Regions from separate parts of the Paenibacillus konkukensis genome, predicted to be linked through region 1. Evidence: riboswitches for the same ligand, from Rfam matches in the RefSeq annotation. Region 1 holds a riboswitch; the other holds the start of a gene.
What was found. Region 1 has a riboswitch for FMN ahead of ribD (bifunctional diaminohydroxyphosphoribosylaminopyrimidine deaminase/5-amino-6-(5-phosphoribosylamino)uracil reductase RibD). Riboswitches for the same ligand answer to the same signal wherever they lie in the genome.
Positions count from the first base shown of each region.

Region 2: another riboswitch for FMN. It lies ahead of SK3146_RS34920 (DMT family transporter); the one in region 1 lies ahead of ribD (bifunctional diaminohydroxyphosphoribosylaminopyrimidine deaminase/5-amino-6-(5-phosphoribosylamino)uracil reductase RibD).

Region 1 is NZ_CP027059.1:1,302,407-1,318,159, forward strand. It holds gene SK3146_RS05705 (AraC family transcriptional regulator) at 1-1,814, opposite strand, end outside; gene SK3146_RS05710 (carbohydrate ABC transporter permease) at 1,895-2,764, opposite strand; gene SK3146_RS05715 (ABC transporter permease) at 2,810-3,772, opposite strand; gene SK3146_RS05720 (glycosyl hydrolase) at 3,816-7,130, opposite strand; gene SK3146_RS05725 (DUF2953 domain-containing protein) at 7,454-8,131, opposite strand; gene scpB (SMC-Scp complex subunit ScpB) at 8,272-8,880, opposite strand; gene SK3146_RS05735 (segregation and condensation protein A) at 8,849-9,688, opposite strand; gene ribH (6,7-dimethyl-8-ribityllumazine synthase) at 9,749-10,216, opposite strand; gene SK3146_RS05745 (bifunctional 3,4-dihydroxy-2-butanone-4-phosphate synthase/GTP cyclohydrolase II) at 10,278-11,486, opposite strand; gene ribE (riboflavin synthase) at 11,542-12,204, opposite strand; gene ribD (bifunctional diaminohydroxyphosphoribosylaminopyrimidine deaminase/5-amino-6-(5-phosphoribosylamino)uracil reductase RibD) at 12,204-13,322, opposite strand; FMN riboswitch at 13,567-13,724, opposite strand; gene SK3146_RS05760 (phosphodiester glycosidase family protein) at 13,808-14,944, opposite strand; gene SK3146_RS05765 (peptidylprolyl isomerase) at 15,137-15,568, opposite strand.
Region 2 is NZ_CP027059.1:7,951,789-7,967,541, reverse strand. It holds gene SK3146_RS34945 (branched-chain amino acid aminotransferase) at 1-36, opposite strand, end outside; gene SK3146_RS34940 (LysR family transcriptional regulator) at 162-1,061, shown strand; gene SK3146_RS34935 (YnfA family protein) at 1,121-1,447, opposite strand; guanidine-I (ykkC/yxkD leader) riboswitch at 1,579-1,692, shown strand; gene SK3146_RS34930 (DMT family transporter) at 1,777-2,124, shown strand; gene SK3146_RS34925 (DMT family transporter) at 2,128-2,442, shown strand; gene SK3146_RS34920 (DMT family transporter) at 2,594-3,568, opposite strand; FMN riboswitch at 3,719-3,877, opposite strand; gene SK3146_RS34915 (NUDIX hydrolase) at 4,120-4,635, shown strand; gene SK3146_RS34910 (MATE family efflux transporter) at 4,687-6,066, opposite strand; gene SK3146_RS34905 (YqkE family protein) at 6,264-6,524, opposite strand; gene SK3146_RS34900 (Dps family protein) at 6,766-7,206, opposite strand; gene trxB (thioredoxin-disulfide reductase) at 7,295-8,233, opposite strand; gene SK3146_RS34890 (IS110 family RNA-guided transposase) at 8,588-9,832, opposite strand; gene SK3146_RS34885 (hypothetical protein) at 10,242-10,424, shown strand; gene SK3146_RS34880 (hypothetical protein) at 10,473-10,634, shown strand; gene SK3146_RS34875 (RidA family protein) at 10,686-11,141, opposite strand; gene SK3146_RS34870 (MFS transporter) at 11,276-12,526, opposite strand; gene SK3146_RS34865 (MBL fold metallo-hydrolase) at 12,543-13,364, opposite strand; gene SK3146_RS34860 (MgtC/SapB family protein) at 13,427-13,921, opposite strand; gene SK3146_RS34855 (extracellular solute-binding protein) at 14,241-15,753, shown strand, end outside.

The DNA of each region.
Region 1 (15,753 bases):
CCTGCCTTCGAAAGCTCCCGCAAAAACTGCTCGATCAGCTCAGCCGCTTCCTCCTCGGAGCCGAGGCGGATCGAATGAATAATTTCTTTTTCCAGCGCAAAAGGATACGTAAATTGACGCTGCGAGTCGGCCTTGTTCAGCTGTTCCAGATCGATAATCGGGTTCTCCTCGGATAATTCGCGGTAACTGAGCGCCTGGCGCGCTTCGTCGAACAAATAAGGAATCTGCTTCATATGCGGCGTCGGCCCGCTGACCGAAACGATCATTTGCAGCTTGAGCGTCCGGTCCACCGCCGAAACCAGCTCCTGCAAAAACTCAAGCAGCCCGGCCCGCACTTGTTTGGGGGAACGATCTTGCGGTTGGAACAAAAGCATTCCTATCGTCAAGTCGTGAAAATTGACAATTTCCGCTTCGATTCCCCAACTTTCCTTCAATTCTTCGACAATATTCGCAACCGCGAACGCAACAAGCCCTTCATCATCCGATGAAAAGCGCCCTTCATGCCCGGAAAGCCCTCTTACCTGCAGCAGAGCCGCAATAAACAGCCGGTTTTCGGTATTTCTGCCGAAATGCTGAAGCCGGTCGCGAATATCGCGCTCCGAATACGAGAACAAATATCCTTGAACCAGCTGCAGCATGTACCCTTCGCGGACAAGCGGCATTTGCTGGCTCAATGTGTTGCGCAGCGACTCGCTCTCGCTCATGAGCGATTTCCAGTGATTGCTGATAAGCTCAAACTCGTCTTTATGATCGGACCGGGCCGACAGCCCTTCTTCGTCATCGGCAAGAAGCCCGATCAAGCGGCCGACCGGCGTATACAAACGATACGTGCCGAGCCAGGAGAGCGTGAGCGCCAGCAGCAGCCCGGCCAAGCTGATAACTAGAATGATCTTGGAGATGAACAACACCGGCGACGTAATCGCCGTAACAGGCGCTGCAGACAAATAAGTCCAGGTACTGCCGAGCCGCGGGAATGATCCGGAAGAAACGGAATACGTGATTTTGTCGTGCGTAAACAGAAATGAGCTCTCTTGGCCCTCGCGCTTCTCGTACTCCTGCTTCAAGGCGTAATCCAGCTCGGATGGCTTGCCGCCGCCGGTGATAAGCCAGCTCCCCGTGTCCGCCATCAGAATGGACGACCCTTCGTCATAAGGGGTGAGCGTCCGGAGCAGCTTGCTCAGCTTGCTTTCGTCCAGCGAAGCGACCAGGACGCCGAACGGCTCCGGACTGCCGCCGGGGAATTTGGTCACCAGATTCAGGTTGAATTTCCCGTCGCTGTCTTCCGGCGAGCCGGCCGACGCATCCGTCCAAAATATCGTTTTCGGCTGTTTCAAGTAATTGGCATACTTCTTAATCTGATCCGGATTCAAATAAACGTACTTTTCCTTATTCATGACAAACGGCCGGGGCTGGTTCAAAAAAAACTCGGCCTTCTCAATCAACGGATGAGAGCCCTCGATGACGACCATCGTCCGGTAAAGCTCCTGCACTCTGTCGTACTTGTCGGTAAAATTGATGTCCTTTAGCTTTTGATCGAACTTCGGATCGAAGGACCAATGGGAGAAGGTCATCTCCAGGAAGGAGAGCTGATCGTCTATGTTCTCGGCGCGCTGCTTGATCTGGTTCTGATGCAGCCGCTGCAGCTCGCCCTCGATTTTACCGGTGGTAAGCCAGTATATGCCTGCCCCCGTAATTAATCCGGGAATGCAGGCAATCAGCAAAATCATCATCAAGCTTCTGCGGTAAAAGCTGTGCTTGCGGCCGTAAATTTTCTTTCCCGCCGTCAGCCAGCGTAGCTTCGTCTTCTGGTACATCTGCACACCTCCATAGGAGTTATCACACTGCTTGAGAGTGGTTAACTTCTACGAAGGTGTGATAAATCCCTTTATTCAATCTACCCCTTAACCGAGCCAACCATGCCTCCTTTGGCAAAATGCTTCTGCAGGAACGGGTAAATGGCCAGGATCGGAGCGGTAGCGATAATAACGGCGGCCATTTGCAGAGTCGTCGACGGAGGCGCTTGCGCCGCTGTAGAAGAGATCATCAAATCGCTGTTATTGGCGCTCAGCAGCATATTTTGCAGCATTACCTGAATCGGCCATTTGGCCGCATCGTTCAAATAAAGCAGCGCATTGAAATATTGGTTCCAATAGCCGACCGCGTAAAATAATCCGAAGGCCGCGAGCGACGGCAGAGACAGCGGTAAAATAATCCGGAAAAAGGTAGCGATATCGCTGCTTCCGTCAATTGCCGCCGATTCTTCCAGTTCCACCGGAAGGCTGTCAAAAAAGCTTTTCATCAAGATAATGTTCCAACCGCTCGCCAGAGAAGGAATAATCAAAGCCCATACGCTGTTAATGAGTCCGAACTGGCGTACGATCATATAGTTCGGAATAATGCCGGGGCTGAACAAGATCGTGATCAAGATCAGCAGCATGAAAATTTTGCGGCCTCTAAGACGCTTGCGCGACAAGGCATACGCAATTCCCGCAGTAACGACCAAGCTGAGAGCCGTCCCTACCGTCGCCAGAAAACCGCTGTTGCCGATCGAGCGGATAAACGATTTGGAAGACAGCATGTACTCATACGAAGCGAGAGACCAATGCTTCGGCAGCAGCACGAAAGGCTTTTGCAAAAATTCCGAAGGCTCTGTAAAAGAAACGACAATAACGTAATACAGCGGGAAGAAAGTAATGGCGCCAATGATCGCGAGCAATGCAAGATTGGTTATATTGATGACACGGTCGCCCATGTTCTCTCTCATACGGATTCACCCCTGAACCTATTATGGTGCCGGCCGAAGCCGGTATTAATATACGCCTTCTTCGCCGAATTTTTTGGCCACTTTATTGGACAGAATGACCAAAACGAGGCCGACAAGCGATTTGAACAAGCCGACGGCCGTGCTGTAGCTGAACTGCGCTTGCTGGATACCGACCCGGTAGACGTACGTATCGAATACCTCCGCTACCTGCGACACGGCCCCGTTATACATCAGGAAAATTTGTTCGAAGCCGACGTCCATAATATGACCTAGCCGCAAAATCAGCAGCACGACGATCACGCTGCGAATGGCGGGAAGCGTAATGTGAAACATTTGCCGGAATCTCCCGGCGCCGTCCATGCGGGCCGCCTCGTAGAGCTGCGGGTCGATGCCGGCCATCGCCGCCAGGAAGATGATGGTGCCCCAGCCGGCTTCCTTCCAGGCGGACTGGATCGTGACCATAATCCAGAATATATTCGGATTGGTCAGAAACCCGATTCGTTCCATACCGAAGGCTTCGAGCATTTTGTTCACGACGCCTTCCCCTTTGGCCAGCAGCAGGAAAGTCAAGCCGGCAATAATAACCCAAGAGAGGAAATGCGGCAAGTAAACGATGGATTGCACGACTTTTTTATAAATTTCGTTTTTCACTTCATTGAGCATAAGCGAGAGCAGAATCGGCACCGGGAAGAAAAAGACCAGATTCAGCAAGCTGATCGCCATCGTATTGCGAAACAGCATCATGAAATCGGGGTTGGAGAAAAACCGGATGAAATGATCCAGTCCAACCCATTTGCTTTTGAAAATTCCCAGCAGCGGCGAATAGTTTTGAAATGCGATCACAACCTCGGCCAGCGGGATATATTTGAATAAAAGCAGGAACAATAGCCCCGGCAGCGCGAGCAAATATAAATATTTGTCCCGCCTTATATCCTTCCAAAACCTTCTCTGCGAAGACGCTTTATCTGCTGCTCTGTGTACAACCTTCTGAGTATGTGCTTGATTCATAGGGCCAGCTCCCTTCCTTAAGTTCGTGTAATGAGATATGCCTTCATGTCTGCCGGCCTTCAACCGGGTCGACGGAATGGTCGCGATAGTTGAAATATTTGCCTTCCAACAATCCGATCAACGTTCCGGTAACCCGAACTTCGACGGTATTGGAGCCGCTGCGCAGCATCGATGCAGGACCGCGCCATACATACGGCGACCAGGAACGAACGCCCAAAGCGCGCCCGTTGACCGTCACTTCTACCGTATCGTGCTGCTCCCAATCCGGGAAGCTTAATTCGAACGAATCGCGGGCGTGCGCATCCGTTATTTCAAAGGATCTCTCGTAGCGGATGGCGCCTGCGTAATACGGGTATCCGGCACTGTATTCCGACGGCAGCGACGCCGCCGATTCCGGCTCGGCCGTCAATGCCGGCAAACCGGAAGAATCCCACTCGACGCCGAACGGTCCCTGCAAATAAATCGCATCGACAACGCCGTCCCAATCATGCTCCACCTGCACGTTGACCTTTATTTCGTTGATTCCCGGTTGGATAAACGGGAGAATGTCGCAGGCTATATTTTGATAATCGTATATTTCATGCTTGGCGAAGGAAGCGCGCGTCAGCGTATGCCCGTTAATGCTCAAGGTCCATTCCCCGGAAATCGCCGATGTGTCCATAAACATCCGGCACGCCTGCGGCATCCGGTCGATCCGCACCTCGGTACGGTAAGCGCAAGCGAACGGATAATCCATACTTAGCTTAAGCGGAGTCCCGAACATTTGCCGCAGCTTGACGGGGAACTCCCGTTGTCCGGCGATGTCATCGCACTGATCGATGAACGTTTTGGCTTTGACCTCGTAAGCGGGCAAATCCTCGCCCGGCTCCCCCGCTCTGCCGATCGTGAGCCGGAATGTTTCCAGCCGGAGCGTATTGTCGGACTCGGCTTTCATCGTCCACGGCCCGCGGCTCTCCAGCTCCAGCTGCAGCGACGGTGGAACGAGCGGTCTTTCTTCCTCCGTCTCCCGGTCCGCTTCATTCGCCTCCCATTCTACGGCATAAGACTGGTATGGCGCGAAAGCCAGCGGCAGCGCCCATTCGCCTTCGCGAAGCGTGGCCTCGACCGGATGAGCTTGTCCCGTCTCCAGATTGAGCAAGCGGAAATGGAGGCTGACCGGCGCGCTCTCTTCCGTCCCCACGCCGCGCAGTCGCTGCGGGTCGATACATAGCTGCGCCGAATGGCTGCCGCCCTCCTGATTGCTTACAAAGACGACGCCGCGGCGTTCCGTCAGCTTGCGGCTCTGCATCAGGAACGGCAGCGTATCGCTGTCGGCCGTCAGGCGAACGGCGGACGGCGCGACAAGCTCCAGCAAGGAAAGCAGCACAGCCGGCATATTCTCTGTATTCTGACCGGCAAACGCAGGAATGAAGTAAGCCTCGCGTTTCCCTTTGGTCCAGCCTGGCTGCGGCTTCAAGCCGTTCTCGTTCGACGGCCCGCGGCCTCCCCAATACTGCTCCTGCGTCCGGAAGCCCTCGGCTCCGAACAGTGCAGCCGCTTCCCGCTCCGCGGGACTGCCCGCTTCAATCGCTTCATGCGGAAGCAGGCCGAGCGCGATCACGATGCCGCCATGTTCCGCGAATGCTTGGATTTGCTTCCAAGCGAGTGCTTCCAAATTCGTTATCGGCGGAATGATCAGCACCTCATAAGCCGCATCGCCTATGTTCAGACGGCCGTTCGCAAGCTCGGCCGACGCCAGCAGCTCGGGATCGAGATGATCGAAATCCCGGCGGTTTCGGAGCAGCTCGATGCCGATCGCTTCCCAATCGCCGCGCAGCCGCTCCAGCCGCTGCTTCTCGGCCGGGTCCTCTCCCCCGTATCCGAAGTTATGGAACGGATTGCCGAGCTGCGTCCACAGCGAAGTCGTCGGGTCCAATACGGCGATGCGGATGTCGGCGATGCCTTCGCTCATCAGCCGGCTGATGCGTCCGGTATAATCGCCCAACTGGCGGAAATACGGCCAGTACGGATTTTGCAAAAACTGCGACGGCGGCGCATCATGCTGGGCCAAACCGTCCAGCGTATAGAAAAAGGCGTGAAAGTTATAAAAATTGGCGCCCAGCGCAGCCAATCGGTCGATCATCCATTTGGCGTCCTGAAGCGTCATCGACCAGCCGACGCTGTGGAAGCATTCCACTAGATTGCGCTTGCGGCCGAGCTGCCTAGCCAATGAGCTGATCATCTTCGGGTTATACCGGAGGCTGTTGGCATACCGCTTAAGAATCCATTCCAGCGGCCGGCCCAGCTTCTCGTGTCCCGAATCCCCTCCCGGCACATGGCTGAACGCTTGCGTCGTCATCCGTACGGAAGGCACTTCGGCCACATACTGAAGTCCGTGCTCCTCGCACCAGTCATGGACCTGCTTGTGGTAGGCCTCCCGCAGCAGCAAATGGATCGACTGGTAATACTCGTAACGGATTCGGGCCGCGTCCGGGCTGTCCGCATAGGCGAGAGCGGTCAGGCGCTCCTTCAAATCCAAGCCTGTCCGTTCCTTGAAGTAGCCGGGAAGCTGGTTGGACCATGGCATATTGCCCAGCAAGCCAATCTCGTCCGTAAACATCCCCTTGATCGTGTGCCCGAAAAACTCGCCGACGTAGCGGGCGTACTGTTCATGGGTCATGCGGATGAACGCAGCCATCGCCTCGCGGTTAAGCGGGTCGACGAAGGTGCCGTAATATTTGAAATCCTCGATCTCTTTCTCCAAAAAGACGACCACTTCCCATTCACCCGGCGGCACGTCCCAAATCATTTTATAAATTGTGCGGTAGGTGAAAAATCGTTTGGCGTTGTAGGCGGTCAGCCCTGCTTTTTGAAATAAAGGATCGGCCTGATAATTGCCGATGGTATGGCGGACATCGATCGCCTCTTCCCATCGCTTCTCGCCGTTTTCCGAAACCGGCACCGCCTTGGCGGACAAGATCCGGGCCCAGGGAAGCTCCATCGTATGAGTGGTTCCTCCCGATACGCGTTCGGCTTGATGAACCAGATAAGTATGCTTCGCCTCCGGATGCTCCAGGGTAACCTCGCCGCCCGCAATGCCGCTCGGATACGGGTATTCGTCGTACAGCCATACATGCATGCCGTACCCTTTGGCGCATTCGGCCGCCGTGCGCACCTTCTCAAACCAGGCCTTCGACAAATAAGGAATTTTCAAGCCTTGGCGCGGGCATATAAAAAAACCGCCGACCCCTTTATCGTTCATCTCGGCAATTTGCCGCCGAATTTGTTCATCCTCCATATCCCCGTTCCAAAACCAGAACGGATGAATACGATATTCTGCAGCCGGGTTCTCCATCCATTCTATTGTATCCGCATACATACCGGACAGCCTCCTTCATTGCAATGGCCGTTTCTCGCCTTGCTTCTTATTTCTTATGCTACTCACTGTACCGAATCATGTTCCAAGCGGCAATTGTACTTTTCTTGTAGAGGACCAAAGGGGTTGTGCACTTTCTTGCACAGATTAAACATCCTTGCAGAAGGCCGGTTTTTCAGGCTTTTTACTTGTTGTCGGCTTCTTCCCGCAAATAAAAATGCACTCTCTGGAATCGTCAGCGGAGCATCCGGTGACCGTTTCCAAAGAGTGCTGCTTATTGCGCGTTGATGAATAATTAGATGTCTTGGCTTATAACCGGCGGCAGGCTACGATGCTTTGAACAGCACCCGGCGCCATGTTCTGAAGCCGCCCTTCACTTTCAATATCCGCGACAGCAGGCGCAGCATCGCCAGCAAGACATAAAACACGCGGATTTTGGCTAAAAATTGAATTTCCGATGCCAGCATAACTTTATTATATTGCGGCACGACTTGAATGACCGGCCTCGTTTCCAATTGGATGTAACGAAACAAAAATCCGAGCAGCGATGACTTAAGCCCCCACACCATTCCGGCCGTCATTGCCGTCTCCGCCGCGTCGCCTACTCCCACATTGGTTTTCCAGTGCAGTCGCGTACAGCGGAGATGACTCATCGTAGAGCGCAGCCAATGGTGGAATTGAAAGCAGTTCGCCAGCAAAATCTGCATATTCTCGAACGCTTCCCTAACTTTTTTGCTCGTAATATTCTCTTTCCCGTCCTGTTTCAGCTGCTCGTTCATCTTGTCGACAACCTCGGTTTTCAGCTTTACGCCTTCCTCCATATTCAAAAACTTAATGACCGGAATGGCCAGTTTTCTCTTGACGAGTCCGTACATCGTATGCACGTCCAATATGATCTCGTCATCCTGTTCCATGCGCATGATCGTGAACCGCAGCTGGATGCTGCTGGAAACAAAAATGATGAGCAGGACAACCGCCGCACCTGCAATCCAAGGCCAAATCATGTTCTACCTCCCACGGGCGCTACCTTTCCCGAATACGCCAAAAAACCCCTCATGGCGAAGCTTCGCTTCCGTACATTCAGGAGTTAGTATAGCCCAGCGATGGTAAAACATTCGCAGGAATTATATGTATCGACCGCGATCTATTCCGGTTTGCCGATATCTTCGAAGGTCATCTGCTGCGCGTCGAGCTTCTCGAACAGCAGCCTGGTTTCCTCCTCCAAATTATCATCGGTCTGGAACATCGTCGTTTCCGGCAGCTCTTCGATGCTGCTTAAGGCGAAATAATCGAGAAACGCTTTCGTCGTGCCGTATAAAATAGGCCGTCCCGGCGCATCGGCGCGGTCCACTTCGATAATCAAATCTTTGGCGACCAGCGTCTGCAGCGCTCGCTCCGCTTTGACGCCGCGAATTTCCTCGATTTCCACGCGGGTAATCGGCTGTTTGTAAGCGATAATGGCGAGCGTCTCCAATGCCGCTTGCGACAAGGACGAGCGGGATGGGGAGTAAGCCAGCCGTTCAAAGTAAGGGGCGTGAGCAGGAAGCGTCGTCAATTGAAATGCGCCGGCCATCTCGACAATTTGCAAGCCGCGGCTCTGACGCCGGAAATCCTCCTGCAGCTCCAGCACAAGTTCGCGAATGAAATCAGCATGCTGATCCAACACCTCGGCGAGCTGCTTGGCATCCAGACCTTCGTCCCCTGCCACGAACAGCAAGCCCTCAATAACTGATTTCATCTGTTGAAAATCCATGTGCCTTTCCTTCCTCTCTAGCCTGTATGACAATATCCTCAAACAATCCGTGCTGGTAACAAACAATCGCTTTGACCTTCATAAGCTCCAGCAATGCCAAAAATGTCGTTACGAGACCTTCTCTGGATTCGCTGCGGTCTATCAGCCGCGAGAACATGATCGAGCCGCCGGATTGCTCCAATATGTCCACGACCTCGCGCATCCGGTCTTTGACCGAAATTTCGTCCTTGCGGATTTTGGCGACGAGATTTCGGCTCTCCATCCGCCGCAATGCCCGCTGGAACGCGTACACCAAGTCCGCAACATGAAGCCCTTTCACAGGATTCTCCACGACTATAGGCACATAAGGAGTCAAATCCTCAGGCTCGCGGGTATAAATAAGACTGCGTTCCAGTTCCTTGTCCCGGAGATGGTCCGCAATCGCTTTATACTTCCTGTATTCGACCAGCTTGGCGACGAGTTCTGAACGAGGATCGTAATCCTCGTCCATCATGTAGTCGTCATATTCGAACTCGATGACAGGCGGCTTCGGCAGCAGCATTTGGCTCTTGATCGACAGCAGCGTCGCCGCCATCACCAGAAATTCGCTTGTAATGTCCAGCTCCAGCTCCTGCATAGCGTCCAGATATTCCATGTACTGGTCGGTAATCTCTTTAATCGGTATGTTATAGATATCGATCTCTGATTTGTCTATCAGGTGAAGCAGCAAATCAAGGGGGCCTTCAAACATATCCAGCTTGTATGTCACTTTCTCCAAGTAGAATTTCCCCCTAAAAGTTTTGCGAAGCAAAACTGTCTTCGTAAGCATAAGCTTTGAGTTTTGCGAAGCAAAACCGCCGATAAATTTCGACATCTTACCTATTGTAAATTAGGAAAGCTGTTTGGTCAAATTCGCCATCTCGATAGCCGTCGTGGCAGCCTCCCAGCCTTTGTTGCCGGCCTTCGTTCCGGCGCGCTCCACGGCTTGCTCGATCGAATCGGTCGTCAGCACGCCGAAGATCGTCGGAACGCCCGTCTTCAGACTGATTGCCGCCACGCCTTTGGCCGCTTCGTTGCAGACGTAATCGAAATGAGGCGTTGATCCGCGAATGACCGCGCCCAGCGTAATGACGGCGTCGTACTTGCCGCTTTCCGCCATTTTTAGAGCGATCAGGGAAATTTCGAACGCGCCCGGCACCCAAGCGATTTCCACTTCATCATCCGTTGCGCCGTGACGCTTGAGCGCGTCCAAAGCGCCTCCGAGCAGCTTGCTCGTAATAAATTCGTTAAATCTGCCGACGACGATGCCGTACTTTAATCCTTTGGATACTAAATGTCCTTCGTATACTTTCGCCATGTTTGTTCAACATCCTTCCGAATATCATGTTATTTTTTACGCTGAGTGCAGCCGATCGTCGTTAAAAACGGAGCATGTGACCGAGCTTCTCCTGCTTGGTGTGCAAGTAATTCGAATTCGATTCGTTCTCTTCCATCTGGATCGGAACCCGCTCGACCACTTTCAGACCGTAGCCTTCGAGCCCTTTAATCTTGCGCGGGTTGTTGGTCAAAAGCCGGATTTCCGTGATGCCGAGATCCTTAAGAATTTGCGCGCCGATGCCGTAATCCCGCAAATCCGGGGCAAAACCGAGCTTCAGGTTGGCGTCGACCGTATCCAGCCCCTGCTCCTGCAGCACATACGCTTTCAGCTTATTGATCAGCCCGATGCCGCGGCCTTCCTGACGCATATACAGCAATACGCCTGAGCCCGCTTCGTCGATCTGCTTCAGCGCGGCATTCAGCTGCGGCCCGCAGTCGCAGCGGTGCGAATGAAACACATCGCCGGTCAAGCATTCCGAATGCACCCGCACGAGCGTCGGCACACTGCCGTCGATCGTTCCCTTGACCAGCGCGACATGCTCCTTCTGATCGAGCACATTCGTATAAGCGATGGCGGTAAACTCGCCGTAATCGGTCGGCAGCTTGGCCTCGACTTCGCGCTTGATCAGGTTTTCCTTATGATTGCGATACTGGATCAAATCTTGAATCGTAACGATCTTCATATCGTGCTTGCGGCTGAATTCCATCAGCTCCGGCACCCGCGCCATTTCGCCGTCTTCCTTGATGATCTCGCAGATGACGGCCGCGGGATACGAGCCGCACAGTCGCGCCAGATCCACCGCCGCTTCCGTGTGGCCGGCTCTTCTGAGCACGCCGCCCTGCTTGGCGATCAGCGGAAAAATATGCCCCGGACGGCGGAAGCTCTGCGCCTTGGTCGTCGGATCGATCAGCGCTTGGACCGTGTGCGAGCGCTCGGAAGCGGAGATACCCGTCGTCGTCTCCGCATGGTCTACCGACACCGTGAACGCCGTTCCGTGGTAGTCGGTGTTGCGCGTCACCATCGGCGGCAGCTCCAGCTCCTGCGCGCGCTCCTGGGTAATCGGCGCGCATACGAGTCCGCGGCCTTCCTTGATCATGAAGTTGATCACCTCCGGCGTCGCTCTCTCCGCCACCGCGATAAAATCGCCTTCGTTCTCGCGGTCCTCGTCGTCGACGACGATCACAATTTTGCCCTGCTTCAAATCTTCGACGGCTTCCTCGATCGTATGAAATTGAAACGAAGTATCCATGGTCCTTCCCGCCTTTCGTTCGTATCGGTTCGTTAAATTCGCTCAGATGCAGCCGTTACATGAATCCGTTCTCCGTCAGAAAAGCTTCCGTAAGCCCGCCCTGCCTGCGCGCCGGCTCCTGTTTGGACCTGCCGAGCAAAAGCTTCTCCATATATTTGCCCAATACGTCCGCTTCAAGATTCACTTCGTCCCCGGGCTTTTTGTTCTGCAGCACGGTTTGCGCCAGCGTATGCGGTATGATCGATACGGTAAAGCTCCGTTCGGTCACATCCACCAGCGTCAGGCTGATGCCGTCGACCGTGATGGAGCCGTGGGGAATCATATACTTCAATATGCCCTTATCTTCGGGCTCGATTTGAAATACGACTGCATTCTCCTCCGGCGTCCTTCCCGCAATCGTTCCCGTCGAATCGACATGCCCCTGAACGATATGCCCTCCGAAGCGTCCGCCCGCCAGCATAGCCCGCTCCAAATTGACCGGGTCCCCTGCATGCAGCTTGCGCAAGGTCGTACGCCGGAACGTCTCCGGCATGACATCGACGGTAATCGAAGCCTCGTCGTACTGAACGACCGTCAGGCAGACGCCGTTCACGGCGATGCTGTCGCCGAGACGAACGTCCTCCAGAATCGTCCGGGCCCCGATGGTCAAGATCATCGCCTGCCCCTGCTTCGAGATTCTGCGCATCGCGCCGATCTCTTCGATGATGCCTGTGAACATTAGCTGGCTCCCCCTCGCTTTTCGTAATTAGGATACCCGGCTATGCAGACATCCTCTCCGAATTGCCGCACCGTCATCCGCTCCAGCCGGACGGCATCCTGCATCCGTTCGAACCCTTCGAACTCGAAATTCCCCGATGCGTCCTTTCCTCCGATGATCTTCGGAGCAAAGAACAGCAGCAGCTTATCGATGAGCCCTTGCTCCAGCATCGATCCGTTTAACCGGCCTCCGCCCTCCAGCAGCACGGAGGAAATCTCGTGCTCGCCGACAAGCGTCATCGCCCGCTTCAGGTCGACTCGGGGGCCGGCTCCCGCCGCCCATACCAGAACCCCGGCCTGCTCAAGCTGGCGCCGCTTCGTCTCATCGGCCCGCTCCGTCGTCAGTACAATCGTCTGCGCCGACCGGTCCCGGACCACCTTCGCGCCCAGCGGCAGCCTTAAGCCGGAATCGACGATAAGCCGGGTCGGATTCAAAGCCGGCACATCCAAGCGGGTCGTCAGCAGCGGATCGTCGCTGAGCACGGTTCCGATGCCGACCATAATGGCTTGATGGCGATGCCGCAGCGTATGTACATACGCTCTCGATTCGGCGTTCGTAATCCATTTGCTATCCCCCGAACGCGAAGCGATCTTGCCGTCCAGCGTGCTTGCCGTCTTCAAGGTGACGAACGGCTGCTGCGTCCGGATATACTTGTTGAACGCTTCGTTCAAACGGCACGCTTCCTCCTGAAGCACGCCCGTTGTGACTTCGAGCCCGTGCTGCCGTAATCGCTCGATCCCCGTCCCGGCGACGACCGGATTCGGATCGGTGCAGCCGACGACCACGCGCTTCACCTTTTCCTTGATCAGCCGGTCGCTGCACGGAGGCGTTTTGCCGTAATGGCTGCACGGCTCCAGGGTGACGTAGGCGGTGCTCCCTTCCGCTTCGGGTCCGGCCATCTGCAGCGCGTGAATTTCCGCATGCGGCGTGCCGCGCTTCAAATGGGCTCCCATGCCGACAATGCGCCCGTTCTTCACGAGGACGCAGCCTACGGCAGGATTGATTCCGGTTTGGCCTGCAGCCCCTTCGGCCAGCTGCAGGGCCAGCTTCATGTAATATTCGTCGTTTAACAGCTCCACCGGAACCGCCCCTTTCCTTCGATCGCATTTCGAATCGTACTCAAATAAAGCCCGCTTCTCCAATCAGGAAAAGGGGCTTTGACTTTTTGACAGGCATACGCAAAAACACAGAACCGTAGCGTCAAGCTGCGGCAGCCTTGCAACCAATAACGGACAACGCAAAACTAAACAGTGCAAACTGCCTGTTTTGAAAAAAAGTCCGTTCTGTTTCAAGAACATCCGCTGCAATACAACGCCGTTCGCATTTTTCCTTCTCCCATCCAGACTATACTGTCGGTCTCGGAGTTGCACCGAGTCAGCCGGCCGCGGATACCGCGGCTCGGGTCACGGACTGAGCGACAGGCGCAAAGCGCGCCTCGCATCACCGCCGGTGGGGAATCTCACCCCGCCCCGAAGGAAACCTTTATTCAACTAAACGATACCGCCGGCCGAATCACCGACGTTGTGAGAAATAATATCATCAACACCGCAAAATTGCAACATGTTTATGGTTTGCTTGAACCGCTGCCGTCGGCAAAAGGTTTGTACGACGAATTAAAATGATCCATGTCGATGCCGTCCCAAATGTTCTTGACGTTGACCTTTCCGGGATCGGCGAATACAAGAAACGCCGTGGGCAAATAGCGCATTCCGTAGCTGCTTGAAGGCTTGTTCACGACCTTATTGTCCTTCACCAGCACCGAAGAGGAGCCTCCGTCCAGATTGGCGGCCGTCACCGCCCCGCGCTCCAGCAGCAGCTTCTGCACGTCATAGAGCGTGGCCCCGATCGAATATCCCGGCTGTCTGCCGTCGATGACGACGAACATGATCGTGCCGTCCTGCTTCTGCGCCATGCATGTGCGCGGAGCGATCCCCCAGCCGTCGGCCTCGTTCTTGATCAGGCCTTTGCCGTTCACGATAAATTTGGGCTGAAACGTTACGGCGTCCCGCACGCCCATATCGAGCAGCTCGGACGGCTTGTACCGGCCCGCCACCATCAGCCCGTTGCGGTCGATGCCGACGACATTGACCGGATCGTTCATCCCAGCGTCGCTGTACAGCAGCTTGCCTCCCGACATGACGATGCCTGCGGGCTTAAAGCCGTTGCCGTCCCAGTTCGGATCGTCGAAGGCGCCGCCGTTCACCCCGGCGATAGCTCCCGTCCGCTGCACCATGCTAAGAATTTGCTCGCCCTGCCCGACGATGCTCGTCGTGACGACGCGAATCATCTTCGGATCGTGCACATACAATATTTGGCCTTTAAAACTTTTCCCTTCGACCTGCTCCACTTCCACTTGCTTGCTCGCCTGCGCAGCCAAATCGATATTGTGCTGATCCTTCACCTGGGCCATCTCATCGAAGCGCTTCTCGTAATCGGCCACGCGCCGGTCCAGTTCCGCCTGCCCGATCAAATATTTGGCCCACTGCCGATGCTGCGTCGTAATCAGCGTATCCGCAGCCATATAGCGCAAGGTCGAGCCCGAAGCCGTCAAATAGAACCATCCGACGCCTCCGAGCCCTACCCCAAGCAGCACGATCAGCGCGTACAGGAAACCGCGTCTCTTCCGCCTGCGAACGGCCTTGCGTTTCCTCTTGCCGACGCTTGTTTGAACCGATAATCCTTGGTTGCTTTGCAAGGAAATAACCTACTTTCATTCTAGTAATCTGGCTGCCTAATAGATATTAAAACAATACCATGAAAAAAACATGAAAATGAACTGGTAATGAAATGAATCATAGCGTTTTCACAAGAAAAAGGCCGAGTCATCCCTTGAAGACAAGGGTCTCGGCCTGGCTTGTACAGCTTAAAAAGATGCGCAGAATGCGCCTTTTACTTATACTTCGACGACTTTGACCGATTCCATACGGTCTCTGCCTTTGAACTCGTCTACGAGCTCCATGCCGGAGACGACTTTGCCGAACACAGTATGCTGTCCGTCCAAATGCGGCTGCGGCTGATAGCAAATATAGAACTGGCTGCCCCCGGTATTGCGGCCTGCATGCGCCATCGCGAGGGAGCCGCGCTCGTGCTTGTTCGGGTTGATTTCGCAGTTGATTTGGTATCCGGGACCGCCTGTGCCTGTTCCTTGCGGGCAGCCGCCTTGAGCTACGAAGCCGGGAATAACGCGGTGAAACACCAGCCCGTCGTAGAAGCCTTCGTTAGCCAGCTTCTCGAAGTTCGCTACCGTATTCGGCGCGTCCTTTTCAAACAGATCGATAACGACTTCGCCGCCAGCGGCGAGCTTAATATGTGCTTGTTTTGCCATAATGTATGTACACTCCTTTTAGAGGCCCGGTAATGTGCGGCCGGCGGCCGCCTTTTCCCGGACTTTTATATGTTCAATGCTTCTTATTGTACTATAAACGGGGCACCGTTCACAAATCGTTTGTTTACAACAAAACAAAACAGCCGGTCCCTTGCTGTTAGCGCAAGGACCGGCTGCTCTAGAAT
Region 2 (15,753 bases), 1.3 Mb from region 1:
GGTAGTGCGTTCGATTTTGATAGAGTTAGCTGTCATTCCGATACATCCCCTTATGAAAAATACTTATTTAGTTGAATCGTATCACTTGATTAGGTATATTAAAAATATCTGTTTTATGGGGTTCCCATACCTTTTAGGTATCACCAAACTTGGAGGCTATTATGGATATTCGACAAATGCGCTATTTTCTCGCTATTGCCAGAGAAGGGCAAATTACGCGAGCGGCCAAGGTGCTCAATATGGAGCAGCCCCCCCTCAGCCGTCAATTGAAGTTAATGGAGCAAGAACTGAACGTCACTCTCTTCGACCGCAACGGGAATAAGCTCAGCCTGACGCATGCCGGCGAACTGCTCCAGCAAAAGGCCGAGAAGCTGCTCCAGCAATTCGACGAGGCGATTCAGGAGGTTAGGGAGCTGGAGGAAGGCATGCAAGGCATGCTCTCGATCGGTTCCGTCGTCTCCTGCATCTCGCTTCTGCCCAAAGGCATCGAGCTGTTCCGCGCCAAATATCCCGAGGTCACCTTCAAAATATTGGAAGGCGATCATTTCCTGCTCGGCTATCATCTGGAGAAGCGCAATATCGAGCTGGTCGTTGCGCGGCTGCCGTTCGAGTCCGCCTCCGAAACGAACTTTTCGGTCCTTAAGCTGCCCTCGGACCCTTTCGTGGCGGTAATCCCGCGGCAGTGGAGCAGCGATCCGCACAAAGAAACGATGCATGTGCAGGAGCTCGCTCAGTTTCCTCTGCTGACGCTGAAGACGGACAAAACGACGGGACTGCATGAGAAAGTGATGAACGAATGCAAGCGGCACGGCTTTGAGCCGCAGGTCATTTGCGAATGCTCCAGCGTCGCCATTATTATGGCCCTCGTCGAAGCAGGCATCGGGATTACCGTGTTCCCGAAGTCCGTCATGGCCTCGTTTCCTCTGCCGAACATTCAAGTGCTAACGCTCGTCGACGCCGATTTTCAATCCGAGGTCGGCCTCCTTTGGCTGAAGGACCGCTACCTGTCCAAAAGCGCGCGGCATTTTATCGATATTTTCTCCGAAAACTTGCCTTTGTAATGAACGGCGCGGACAATTCGCCCCGAAAATCGACTTCAACCGAGCTGCTGCAAGCAGTTCTAGCTTCTGGGCGCCCACAGCATGACGGATACGCCGACGATACAGATTGCGGCGCCGAGCCAATCGTACAGATCCGGCGTCTTGCGGTCGACGAGCCATCCCCATAGCACAGCCATCACGACAAAAACGCCGCCGTAGGCCGCGTACACCCGCCCAAAGCTCGGAAAGCTTTGCAGCGTCGGCAAAATACCGTACAGGATAAGGATCAAGCTGCCCGCAATGCCATACCCTACCGGTTTGGATTCTTTAAGCCACAGCCATACGAGGTAGCCGCCCCCGATTTCGGCCAAACCGGCCAGTATGAATAAGATGATCGCCAACAGCATGGATGCGCTCCTTTCCTATCGACATAGCTTCATCTTAATGGAAAGCGTCACGAATTGGCAAGCTTCGGCAAGCTATTGCTTATTGCGCCATCGTGCGCTATGATTAAAGGAATTGTTCGGATTAATTTCATATCGACGTTTTCTAGGGTTCCGCAGCTTGCTTGCAGCCGGCTGGCCTGGTCCGAGAGAAAACGCGCATAGCTTTTAGAAGCTTGCGTACACGGAGGGACAAAAGCCCGGGAGGATATCTACCGATATCTTTCCGGGCTTTTGTCTCGTCTTGGGAATCCTAGTCCCAAGCAGCATTTTACAAAGGAGCTGTTGTTGTTATGAATCGAAATTGGTGGATGGTGTTTATTGCAGGCTTGTTCGAAATCGCCTGGGTGATCGGCTTGAAGCATTCGCATCATGCGCTGGCTTGGTGCGGTACGGCGGCCGCCGTGCTGATCAGCATGGACCTGCTCATCCGCGCCTCCAAGCGGCTGCCCATCGGCACGGCGTATGCCGTGTTTACGGGGATCGGCACGACCGGCACCGTCGTAACGGAGATGCTGTTCTTCGGCGAGCCGTTCCGCATCGCCAAGCTGCTGCTTATTCTTCTGCTGATCGGCGGCGTTATCGGTTTGAAGATGATTACGAAACCGGCCAAAGACGGCCAAGGCCAAGGAGGCGTGTAAATCATGGCATGGATTGCGCTTATTCTCGCCGGGCTATGTGAAATCGTCGGCGTATCCGGCATTAGTAAAGTGAACCGCAAAAAATCGCTCTCTTCTTATGTTACTCTCGTCGGAGGCTTCCTGCTAAGCTTGTTCTTCTTGTCCGTAGCGATGAAATCGATCTCTATGGGAACCGCCTACGCTGTCTGGACCGGCATCGGCACCGTCGGCAGCGCGCTGCTCGGCATGCTGCTTTACGGGGAGTCGAAGGAATGGAGGCGGCTGTTGTTCATTGCGATGGTGCTTGTGGCCGCCGTCGGATTGAAGCTTATTTCCTGATAATCAGCCGGAGTCCAATTAGCGCTGCGATGTCCGCTAAGGAAGTCAAATACTCGTCGAAGCTTCCACTTCGAAACACGCTTCCCGATTTAAGGCTTGATAGCAACAAAAGAGCGGCTCCCGCCGCTCTTCCCGTTTTCCGCGCCTTTATTTAATTCACCTGCACCGCCGCGGAAGCGACCGATTTCCCGTCCTGCTGCCGCGACAAATAAAACAGCATAAACCAGATCAATACGAAGCCTACGATTTGCGCGAATGTGATGCCTTGATGGAAGACCACCCAGTTCACCAGCACGCCGACCGCCGGAAAAAACAGCTCCGCCAGCGTAGCGTAAGACGCCTTCGTGCCGGAGAGCCCGCGGTAGTAAAGAAGCAGGCTGAGCAGTCCGGGCAAAAATGCCTGCAGCAGCAAGTTGACGGACACGGCGAACCAGTCGCCGGTTTGAGCGGGCCAATGCCAGCTGTCGCCATTCACCCAGGTTGTGGCCAAGAGCAGCGGCAGCGCCAGAAGAAACCGCAGCGCCGTAACGGTTTCGAACGGCATTTTATCGAGCAATAGCCGTCCCATCACGGTCGAACCGCCCCACAGCGCCGCTGCTCCGATGGACAATAATCCGCCGGCTACGCCGAAGCTGGATGCGCCGTCGAAAGGAAACGACGCCCCGAACGTAAGCAAATACGTCCCGGCCAGCGCCATGATCACGACGATGAAGAAGCGTCCCGGCAGCAGCTCCTTAAGAATCCATCTGGCCATCAAGATTGCAAACAGCGGCTGAAGCTTCTGCAGCAGCAGCACCCCGTTCAGATTGCCGTGGGCGAAGGCGGAGGTGAACATGATCGTTGCAATGGCCGAGCCGCCCCAGGAGATGAACAGCAGCGCCGCGATATGCTTCCACGTCAGTCCTTTTAACGTTTTGCGGTATATCCATAATACCGGTACGGAATAAACCATCAGCAGCACATGCTCCAGGAGCACGATTTGCGACGATGTGAAAAATTTCAGCAGCAAAATCCGGAATAAGGGGTCCACACCCCATAAAGCGGCACCCAGCGCGATAAGCCACACGCCGCTGCGGGTCCCTGCCCCGGCATGTTCAGATGATTGAGATGATAACGTACGTTCCATAATCTTGAACCTCCTTTATTTTGAAAAGGAAGCTTCGAAAAGAAGTCAGCCCCGTTACCAAATAAAAATGATAACGGGGCATAAGAAAACAGGCATGTCTCCAAGCCGTTTTTTCACAAAGAAAACAACGCACTCGAAAAGCAAGCTCGTTCTGACCTTCTCCCATCCGGACTGTACCGTCGGCCTTGGATTTTCACCAAATCAGTCGCCTGAAGCCGCCTTAAAGCGGCATCTGACGAGTCGCGGGCTTGAAGCTGCAAGCAGCCTTTCACCGCCGGTCGGGAATTTCACCCTGCCCCGAAGATCCTTATTCAATTAGTTTGCATTTTATCACACGATTCGACATTACACAAGATACTAACTTAAAATTAGTTAGTGATTTTTCGTTGTATGCGGATACAAACCAAAGGACAATGAATATGAGAATACAACGCCGAATAAGGAAATGGATTCATTTTACAGATAGAACATGGACGGTTATCTCAGTTAGCTCGTTTGTTCGCTGAGCGAAATGGATTCAAAACGGTTAAAAAAATTCGGGTGGTGTTATATTGAACTCAAGCGAGAAATGGCATCGTCATTTAGGCGCATACGGGATTTGTGTATTTGAAGAAAAACTATTAGTCATCCAAAAGGGCAACGGCCCGTACATTGGGCGATACGACCTTCCAGGAGGCACGATTGAACAAAATGAAATGGTAACAGAAGCTGTAAAAAGAGAGTTTATTGAAGAAACGGGAATTACCGTAAATATTCGGAAAAATCTCGGTGTTTGCGATTTGCTAATCCCTTATGAACTCCCCAAAAGAGGCACTACGCATATTCATCATGTTGCCGTTATTTATTCGGTCGAACACATTTCTGGAACTGCAATAAAGACTCCGCAAAAATTCGAAGGGCAAGATTCTTTAGGAGCGTGTTGGGTACAAATCAATGACATCAATTCTGCCAATTCCTCTCCTCTGGTCATTCAGGCCAAAAAATGGCTAAAGACGGAACGATTGCCGTTCGAATCTCAGCGACTAGATGACTGGATCAAAAAAACGCCCGCACCTCCTAAGCCATAAAGCCTTAAGGAAGATGGCGAGCGATGTATCGGCTCCTTGCCGTGCATTAGGTTAATGCTCCAGCACCGAACCCGCGCCGGCAGCGGGAAGCCGCTTCTTCTGGATCGCGCTCAGCCGGGTGTAAAATCCCGCCGCGGCCAGCGTCAGGCCGATCGTAATGCCGACCCAGAACCCGAAGGGGCCGAGCCCCGTATGGGCCGCGAGTCCGTAGCCGACCGGGATACCGACGCCCCAATAAGCGACAAGCGCCGTCACGAACGGCACCGTTACGTCCTTGTAACCGCGCAGCACGCCCTGCAGCGACGCTTGAGCCGCATCGGACAGCTGATACACGATCGCGAAGATGAGAAATTGCTTGGCAAGCGCCACGACATCGACATTGTCCGTGTACAAATAAGCTATGGGCTCGCGGAACATATACAGGAAGACCGAGCTGACGCCCAGAATGCCCATGGCCGACAATACGCCGAGCCGGCCGTACTGCCGGGCGTCTTCGGGACGGCCGCCGCCGATCTCGTAGGCAACGAGGATGGTTAACGCCATGGAGATGCTGAGCGGCATCATGAACAGCAGCGTCGTGAAGCTGATCGCAGCCTGATGGGCGGCAATCGTGACCGTATCGAACATCATCCCCATCAGCAGCGTAACCATCGAGAAGATGCTCGCTTCGAAAAATACGGAAAGCCCCATCGGGACGCCGATTTTGAGCTGTTCCTTCCATGCTTTCCAGGATGGAGCGTACCAATCGATGAACAGCCGGTACCGCCGGATGGCCTCCGCCTTGAACGTCATCGCGGTGCTGACGAGGAAGATCAGCCAATACGTCGTTGCCGTCGCATAGCCCGTGCCGATCCCTCCGAGCCTCGGAAAGCCGAAATGCCCGAAAATAAGCATATAGTTCAAAGCTACGTTAAACGGTACGGCAAACAGCATGATCGTCATCGTAATCTTTGTATAGCCGTGCGCATCGAAAAAGTAGCGGAGCACATTCGACGCGAATAAAGGAATAATCCCTAGGCACAACCCGATAAGGTAATGCTTCGCAATATGGTACACGCCCGGATCAAGATGCATCGCCTGCAAAACCGGGTTTAATATTGCCGCCCCTCCGGCAAGCACGATAAGCGCCAAAACGACGGATAAATAAAGCGCCTGATTGACGGTTTTCGAAATTCCCCTGTACTCTCCTCGCCCGTATAATTGAGCGATCATCGGCGTAACCGCCATTAGAATTCCGTTCAAGCCTATCGAGACGGGCATCCATAAACTGGCCCCTATGGCTACGCCCGCCAGGTCATTCGTTCCGGCCCTCCCCGACATCATCGTATCGAATAACGTCATCGCGTTATAGCTAACCTGGGTTACGAGGATCGGGCCCAATATGGCAAGAAACTGAACGGCTTTTTCTTTCCATGTTTTCGCGTGATGCATGTATTTCTTTGCCTCCGTTTACTTTCGGTAAATAGGGCGACAAAACGAGAAGACCTCTGACGAGGTCTCCGGGCCGTTGGACATATGAAATGATGCCAATTGAATTACGCTGCCGCAATACCGTATGTTCGTTTACTTGTGCGCTATATTTTACAGACCGCAGCCCCGTACGTCAATAGCGTCAAGCCGAAAATCCATTATTTATACTTACGCCAATCCATGGAGCTTTGCTCGAGCAAATAACCGAAGTCCTTCTCCAGCCGTTTTTGCTCGGTCTTGCGCGCTTCCTCCGCCTGCTTCCTGTTCTTCTCGCGCTGCTCCGCTTCGGCCGCTCTCATCTGATCAGCCTGCGATTTCAATTGATTGAGAACGTCCGGGTTCAATAAATCCTTGAGCGTAGCCGGCTTGTCTGACGATGCTTGAGCCGAAGCGGCAAGCGGTTTTCTCTTCTTCACCATTCGAATCACCTCATTAGACGATGTACGGTCCGATATTGCTCGAATTCGAACACCTTACACGTATGGTACTGCTCCGATACGCTCATGTCAAATAGACGCCTGCCTGCGGCTGAGATCAGAGCGCCCTTCCCTTGTGTTAGATCCGCAGATCGGGGCGCACAAGCAAGAGGCCGTCGCTCTGCCGTGGGAACGGCATGAGGACAGCCTCTGCTGATTTATTTACTAACGACGGATGCCCCGCTTATTTGCCAAGAAAGGAATTGAGCATCCATACATGCTTCTCAAGTCCGGAATGAATGCCGAGCAGCATATCGCCCGTCGTTTCATCCTGCAATTCCGCCGCAAGCTTCATGCCTTCCTTCAGCTCTTGGATGACGATGCGGAAATCCTGGACGATGGCCGCGACCATCTCCTCCGCCGATTCGCCGCCCTCGGCGTCGCGTACGCTGGCTTGCTCGACGATCTCTTTAATCGTAGCGGTCGGCTTGCCGCCCAGCGCCAGCAGGCGCTCCGCCAGGTTGTCCACATGAAGGGCCGCTTCCGTATACAGCTCCTCAAACTTGAGGTGCAGGGTGAAAAATTGATGGCCTTTGACGTACCAATGGAAGTTATGAAGTTTAATATGAAGAACAGACCAGTTAGAGATTTGACGATTCAAAACAGTGTGCAATTGTGTGCTCATGTCAGGTTCTCCTCCCATTTTACATTTTTTTCTTCAGGAACACTTCTTAGTATAACGAAGTCACGTAGGGTGTTCAAGCTTCGCCAGCTTAGACGGCGGCAGCCGCCTCCGCATTCTCCAGGTAGCGCTCCGTGTCGAGAGCGGCCATACACCCGGTGCCCGCGGCGCTGATGGCCTGGCGGTAACGGCTGTCCTGAACGTCGCCGCAGGCGAAGACGCCAGGAATGTTCGTCTCGGTCGTGCCCGGTTTCACGAGCAGGTAGCCGTGGTCGTCCGTCGTCAGCTGGCCGCCCAGAAAGCCGGTATTCGGCGTATGGCCGATGGCCACGAACACGCCGTTCGTCTCAATAATTTCGTCTTCTCCGGTGTCATTGTTGCGTACCTTCAACCCGGTAACGCCTTGCTCGCCGCTAACGACTTCCAGCGGCGTCCGGTTCAGGCTCCAGCTGATTTTGCCGTTCGCGCGCGCCCTGTCCTGCATAATCTTGGATGCGCGCAGCTCGCTGCGGCGGTTGACCAGCACGACCTCGGAGGCAAAGCGGGTCAAATAATTCGCTTCCTCCATCGCGGAGTCGCCTCCCCCGATCACGATAATCTTCTTGTTGCGGAAGAAAAATCCGTCGCAAGTAGCGCAGGTGCTGACGCCGCGGCCGACGTTTTCTTTTTCCCCGGGAATGCCCAAATATTTGGCGGAAGCTCCGGTAGATACGATAACGGATTCAGCTTGAATTTCGCCCAAGTCTTCAACCTGCAGAGTGAACGGACGTTTGGACAAATCGACCTGGTTGACCCAGCCGGATTTGAACTGCGCTCCGAAACGCTCCGCCTGCTTGCGCATATTATCCATTAATTCCGGTCCCATAATGCCTTCGGGAAATCCGGGGAAGTTCTCCACCTCCGTCGTTGTCGTAAGCTGTCCCCCGGGTTCTTGACCTTCGATCACCAACGGATTTAAATTCGCTCTGGCCAAATAAATAGCGGCGGTCAATCCTCCCGGACCCGTTCCGATAATCACTGTTTTATACATCGTATATATACCTCCTGTTTCTTTATATTTAAACTAAGTATAAATATTTCTTGTAACAAATCATACCATTCAGACTACCCTATTGCATGAAGATTTGATGAAGACCGAATGAAGGTTTCATGAAGACGAAACGGCCGGTGAAAACCGGTATAAAAGTTCCGCGTTAGTCCACTATATAAAGGAAAGTCCAGCGGTATGATGTCAAGTCCCCGAATCGGTCGAATTGGAAATTTTCTTGGCTGTAACAGCTGGGAGTGCCGAAAAAAGGACAGCTCAAACTGAACCCAGCGAAAAATCGAGATAATATCCAGATTTTAACTGGGAATTATGCCAGGGACTTTAGCAAAGGAGGCGTTAATCCTTCGCAGGCGTCACCTTCTTCCGTGGCGTATAGAGTTGGCCGTTGCGTAGCAGCACATCGACCAGACGCACAAGCTTTCTTGCGGTTAAGACGAGGGCGCGTTTATGTTGGTGCTTGGGCACTTCCTTGTATTTCTTCCGGTAGTACTCGCCGAATTCTTCATCGCGGTTCTTTACCGAGTTGGCAGCTTCAACGAGGTAATAGCGAAGGAATCGGTTGCCGGATTTAATCCGTTTGGTGTCTTCGGCTTCAAAGGCGCCAGACTGGCTCTTGCGCCAGGTGAGGCCAGCATACTTGGCGACAGCGGCTTGGTCGCTAAAGCGTTCGATGTCACCGATCTCGGCAAGGATGCCAGCGGCATAGACGCGATCAATGCCGGGAACAGAACGCAGGCACAGGGAGCCAGGGATCGTCTCGAGAATTTGCTCAATCGCCTTGTCCAAATCCTTGAGCTGAGCCTGGATGCTCCGGATTGCTTGAATGGATGTACCCAGCACAAGATCAATGGAATCCTCGACGACTTTGGACAGCCGGTAAGAGGCTCTGGCCGCTTTCTGAATGCAGCGCGCGACGTTCTCGGGATCCGGGAAGCGATTGCGCCCCTTGTCCCGCAAGTAGTCGGCCAGATCGCCGACATCCATCGTCGCGATGTCGTCCAGACTGTACTTTTCGGAGAGCATCTCAAGGATGGCATGGCCGAACACCGAGCTCTCGACTTCGGTCGTGAAGGCATTGCACTTGTAGAACAGGTTTTGCAAGAAGTACTGTTTCTCGCGCGTCAGGTTATGGATCAAGTGAAACCGCATGCGCGTTAAACGCTGGAGCGCAACATACTGCTCCTGCATGACAATGGTGGTTGTCAGCCGCCCGAAGCGCAGACGGTCCGCAATCACCCAGGCATCAAGCCGGTCGGTTTTATTCAGGTCGGGATAGGTTTCTCGGAACTTGCTGACCAACTTTGGATTCATGGTAAAGACCTTGGTATGGCGCTCCTGGAGTGTAGGGTCACTATGCAGGTACATGGCGGGATGCCAGCTGTAGACCGAGGTCGATTCAAGCCCAATGTGAATCTCGGAGACCGCGTGCTTGTCCGCTAGGGCAACGATGCGATCTCGCAGATGAGCAGCCCCCTCCAGATTGTTTTTCACTGTGAGGGTCTCGAGCTTATCCCCGTCTGTGTTCATGAAACACGTTTCCAGTTCTTTCGAACTGACGTCAATACCGACAAAAAGCGTCAAATGGAATTTCCTCCTTTCGATGAGGGATGCAGGGAATAGACTCTCCGGGATGCCTCCGGCGCACGCGCAGATCAATCACCCTCGCCTATAAGAACACGCTTCGGTCCATGAGCTGCCCTGGCTTGCTAGGCCAGGCATGGGGTGCCGAAGGGAACGGCCAGCGGGTCAGAAGCTCAGACACGTACCGGAGAAACAGACTTAGAAATGTAGACGTGCTACAGGAGGAGAAAGAATTTCCCCGATAGATCCCTATGATCTATTGTCCAGAGGCATGCGGGAAAGTCCAGTCCCTTTTGCAATTTTCAAGGTGCGATTTACTGGAAATCGAAAAGTTTGCGGCCAGTTCCCATGGGAACTGGAAATCGGCTTAAAACTTGGTTCTAGAAATACTATACGAGGAGGAGAAGCTATGGATTCGGAAGAGATTCAACGGCTTGAAGATCAATTTGACCGGGAGCTTACCGAGGGCGAGGCCGCCGAAATTAAAAATACGCCTGTGGTGAACCATGCGGAAGAGCACTCGGACACCGACTGGAGTCTTGACAAAAACTTGACCCTTGGTTCGATCGCAAGGCAGAACGGCCGTATTTGACGGAGGAAGACGATAGAAGCGTGAAAAAAGAGCGACGGAGGTATCGCGATGCCCAATGAACGGATTGAGATAGAAACCGACGGCAACCCCGAAACGATCTATGAGGATACGAAATCCCACGAACGCATCGGCTTCAGGGCCGATGACACTACTAAGCTTCGCAATTACGGCAAGCCGAATGAGAAACTGGACGGCGTACCTATCGAGTAAACAACAAAGAAACAGACTGGCCTCCCTGCGAAAGGCCAGTCTGCATTCGGATTATTCCTCCACTTGAAAGATGGAGTCGACGACAATCGGCAAATTGTCTCTTAAGGCGCTGGCGCCGAGGACCGACCGGGCATGAATGCCCCGTTCGCCGAAGACGTCCAGCATCAGATCGGAAAAACCGTTCAATACTTTATGCGGCTCTTCGAAATCGGGATGCGCGTTAACAAAGCCTTGAACCTTCACGACGCGCTTCACCTTATCGAGGGAACCGAGCGCCGACTTGACTACCGCCAGCACCTCGATCCCGGTGTTTCTCGCGAAGCGATACCCTTCTTCTGTAGAGAACTCCTCTCCAACCTTCCCTTTCGGATTGCCCGAAGGACCTTTCCCGGACACGAACATCAGTCCGTTAACGATAACATAATTGGCGTACTTGGCCGCAGGCTCGCTCGCCTCGGGAAGTACGATTTGCAGCTCATGCAATCTGCTTTCTATCGACATCGTCATACCGCTCCTCCCCATAAGTATCGGACAGACTCATAACTTAGTAGTAATTATAGAGGGATGACGGGCGATGTCAACTAATTTTTCGCATTGTATGCGTTCTCTTTTGCAAGCCGCAGCTTGTTGACTTGCCGGACTCAAACCGAACTCGGTTCTTGAAGCGCCTCTTTGTCTGCCGCTTTCTTTTGGAACAAAATGCCTTTGTCCTTGAAGCTGATGAAGAATACGACGGACACGACCGCAGCTACGGCCGCCGGATACATCCAGAAGCTTTGCCATTGTCTTAAAGCCTCAGCCCCTTGAGCCGTTACCGTATGATTGAACAAATATCCGGTGACCGATGAAGCGAACAGCAGGCCCAAACCGTTGGAGATCATAAATTTCAAGCTTTGCGCTTGCGCTTTTATCGTAATATCCGCTTTGTTGTCCACATAAATGTCTCCGGCCGTAAAGAAGAAGTCCCAGCATATTCCCTGCAAAGCGAGCGCAATGACGATGACGATCATTCCGGTGTCGTTCACCGCAAACGAGAACAGCAGACAACGAGCGATCCAGGTCAGCGCTCCCCACAATATAATTCGCTTAAACCCGAATTTTAATAGGAAGAACGAGAGCAGGAACATGAAAATAACTTCCGTCGCAATCCCGATCTGCATGATCGTCGCAGCGTTCTTAAAGCCGAGCGCCCCTAGAAATACCGGTAAATACGCGCTGTAAGCCGTCTTCGGAATCATCAGAAAAATGGTGCAAGCCATGAAGATGGAGAAGTTTTTGTCCTTGAACAGCGACAGCGCGTCCAGACAAAGCAGATCGCGGACGAGGAACTTCTTCCCTTTGCCCGCCGCAGGCGTGTTAGGAAGCGTAAAGCAGTACAAGCCCAGCACGATAGCCGACACGGCTGCGATCTTGAAGGTCATGATGCTACCGGAAAAGCCGAGCTGGCCCAGCAAAAATCCGATGATCATAAAGCCGAACGTACCGAACACGCGAATTAAAGGGAAGGTCTTCGCCCCGTTAATATGCCGGAAGCTGATGCTGTTGGATAGACCCGTAGTAGGATAAAACAGAATGGCTACGACAAAAATAAGGATCAGAAACGTCGTCGAATGCCCGGCTGCGATCTGGGCCGGAATCGTAAGAAGAACGCATGCATTCAAGATGTGAAGGATGCCCATAATTTTTTGCGATGCGATGAATCTGTCGGCGATCATTCCGATGAACAGCGGAGACAAGATGGTAGCTATGCCGAGCAAAGCGTACGTGGTGCCGATGATGGACGACAGCCCGAATGTGCTTAATACAAGCCCCAAGGTCATGTTCCATGCCCCTTGAACGAAATATTGAAGAAACATCATGACCAGCAGTCTTGGAACGACGATTGTTTTCATACTCACATTCTCCTCATCAAATGAACTTGATTAATCCGTCATAGGCGACTTCGATACGGTAAGGCTCGAACAGCTCCACCAATTCATCGTGCATAAGTCCCATATTATGCGATAAATGCGATAAGACCAGCTGACTCGATGCGTCGTGCATACCGTCTTTGATCAGCCTTTGTTGCGTCTCCAAAACGGTTTCGATGCTCATATGATTATTGGAACGAGGATTATTAGTATAGCCATAAGTGCATTCCAAAATCGTCAAATCGATGCGCCGGCCGGCCAGCCACTCCCAGGTAGACTCCGGAAACCAGCCGGAATCGTGCCCGTACAGCAGCGTTTTTCCGTCCTTCTCGATAAAATAGAGCAGGCACATCTCCCATTCGGCATGATTGGCCAATAAAGGAGTGACTTTCGCGGAGCCCGCACACTCCGTGACGAACGGAATCAGCCGCGTAAATGCGAAACGCTCCTTACTGTAACCGGGCAGTACGTCCCGGCAGCCGCCGATCGCCAGATCGTTGCCGTACACGCGCAGCGGATGCTCGATGCGATGCCCGTAGCCTTCCATCCTGCTGAATAAGTCACCGACATTGAAATGATCGGGGTGAGTATGGGTGAACAGCAGATCGGTAATCCGGGTCGCATCCGCTTGATCCCGCATCATTTGCCAGCTGAATTCGGGCGCCAGATCGATTTGCATCGTATCGTCGACGATAACGGCCGAGCGGGTTCGTATATCTTTCCCTTTCGCCGCTCTCGCCTTCTCGCAAACGCCGCACCGGCAAAACGGATTCGGCACGCCTTCCGAAGCGGCGGACCCTAAGAAATGAACTTTCATCATGCATGTCTCCTTTGTCTAAAACACCAGTATGCGGGACTTAGGACCAGTCCCTCTCGTTGTCGTTACTGAACGTCCGTCGATTCCATTTTGGCAGCGTCGGTCGAATGCTTCGCTTGAAGAAACCGGCTGCATTTGGCAAGCAAAAACGTGATCATCACGGAAAAAATCACGATGCCGTAATACCCGGCTCCGATGCCGATGCCTGCTCCTCCGGAGAAAAAAATCATCGCGGCAGAGGTCAGTCCCTTCACCTTCTCGCCGTCCTTCAATATAACGCCGGCCCCGATAAAGCCAAGTCCGGATACGATTTGCGCAGTCAAGCGCAGCGGATCTGCCGTAGACTGCTGCCCCGGGATGTTGTAAGTGTGTGCCGTGTATATGGATACAATTGTAATTAACGTGCAGGCTACGCAAGTATATGTGTATGTTTTTAAACCCGCGGGTTTATGGTTATACGATCGGTCCCAACCGATAAACAGGCCCAGCACGGCGCTAACCGTGATCTTAACGTACATCTGCAGATCTCCAACAGCCTGGCTGATCATTAATGAGTCCATAGAATGATGCTCGTCTCTCCTTTCTCTTTGAAGTCGCCTTTCCGCCATTAACCAATAGAGTCCATTCATTCTTCTTTGACAACGCTTACTACAATAGGATTGTATCATATTATTGGAACGTGTCAATAATTATTTTGGCGTTATATTTTATAAAACACTTAAAAGTTGCGTCTATCCTATGGTAAAAGCGGAAATACCCCATTTTATAAATTGGAACGTTTCAATAATTTCCTGTTAATTCCGGCCGTGTGGATTCTCGCTTCAAGACCTTATATAATAAAGATAATTTGCTGCATAATAAATGGAGGCAGAAACGACAATGCCCACAATTAAAGATATCGCCAAAGCGGCGGGAGTTTCTCACGGAACGGTGTCCAACGTTTTGAACGGCCGGGGAAACGTAAGTTTGGAGAAAATCAAACTGGTCGAAGAAGCGGCCAAAAAAATGGGCTACCAAATTCATGCCCAAGCCAAATCATTGCGCGAAGGCAGCACGACCACCGTTTCGGTCATCCTGCCGAATATTGCGCTTGAACAATATAACAAGCTTTACCTGGCCGTCTATCATTTCTTCCGGCAGGCCGGATACCACACAAGCCTGTACTTGACCCAGGATCAACAGGAAATCGAGCTTTCGATCCTGCAGAGCATCGCCGCTAACCGCGACTGCGCCGTCATCGCGGTATCCTGTCTCCCCGACGCCCGGAGCTATTACGACGCGCTCGGCGCCGATGCGGATAATATCTTTTTCGTATACCGCCGTTTGGATCATTCCAACCAGTTCGCAAGCTTCGATTTCGCCCAAGCGGGACAAGCGATAGCGCGTAAAATCGCCGAAAAAAAACATCCCAGCATCGGCCTGTTCACCGATTCTGCGGAATATTCGTGCACGGTGCAGTTCAAGGACGCCTTGCTGCACGGAGTCGCCCATTTGAATCCAAGATTCCGTCACGTCGCCTCCTCTCATTCGACCGCTTACTCCCATGCCTTCGATTTCTTCTCCGAAGAACGATTCGACTGCATCGTAACGACCGATATGGAGCGGGCCCGGTATATTAAAAACGCCCATTATTTAGGCAATACAGGATCTTGCCCCACTATTTACAGCTTGGCGGACTCCGAGTTTCTGGCAGAGGATGGGATCGTCAAATATCATTTGAACTATCAATTGCTGGGCAAGGAAATTGCCGAGCATATCGTACAACGGACGGCTGCGGGCCAAGACCTTCCTCCTGTCTCGCCTATAATGGTTCAAGACCGCGGATTTTTGTTTGAGGATGCGGCTCACTCTCCTTCGCCGTCCGATACGACCTTGAACATTTTGACGATACCGAGCCCGACCACGGAAGCCTTAAGAAAGCTGCTGCCCCATTTCAAAAAAACGACGGGCATTGAATTCAGACTGGCCGTCTATTCGTTCGAAGAGATTTACGATATTTTGCTCGATATTGATAATCACCGGCATTACGATATTATCCGGGTCGATCTGGCCGGCTTATCTTGGGTTGCCCGGCAGGCTTTAAAGCCTTTGCCGCCCGAACTGACGGAGCTGCTCGCTTATTATCCGCGGCAGCTCGCAGACCGCTATTCCTATGTGGACGACACGCCTTACGCCGTTCCTTTCGATCCGAGCGTTCAGCTGCTTTTTTACAGAAAAGATTTATTTGAGGATACGAAAATACGGAGAATGTTTTACGAGAGGTACAAGCTGGAGCTTAACCCGCCGAACACCTTTCACGAATTCAATTTGATATCCGAATTTTTCTCCTCCATCCGAACCCAGCAGGCTCCGCATTTCTTCGGTTCGGCTGTCACAACGGGCAATGCGGAAA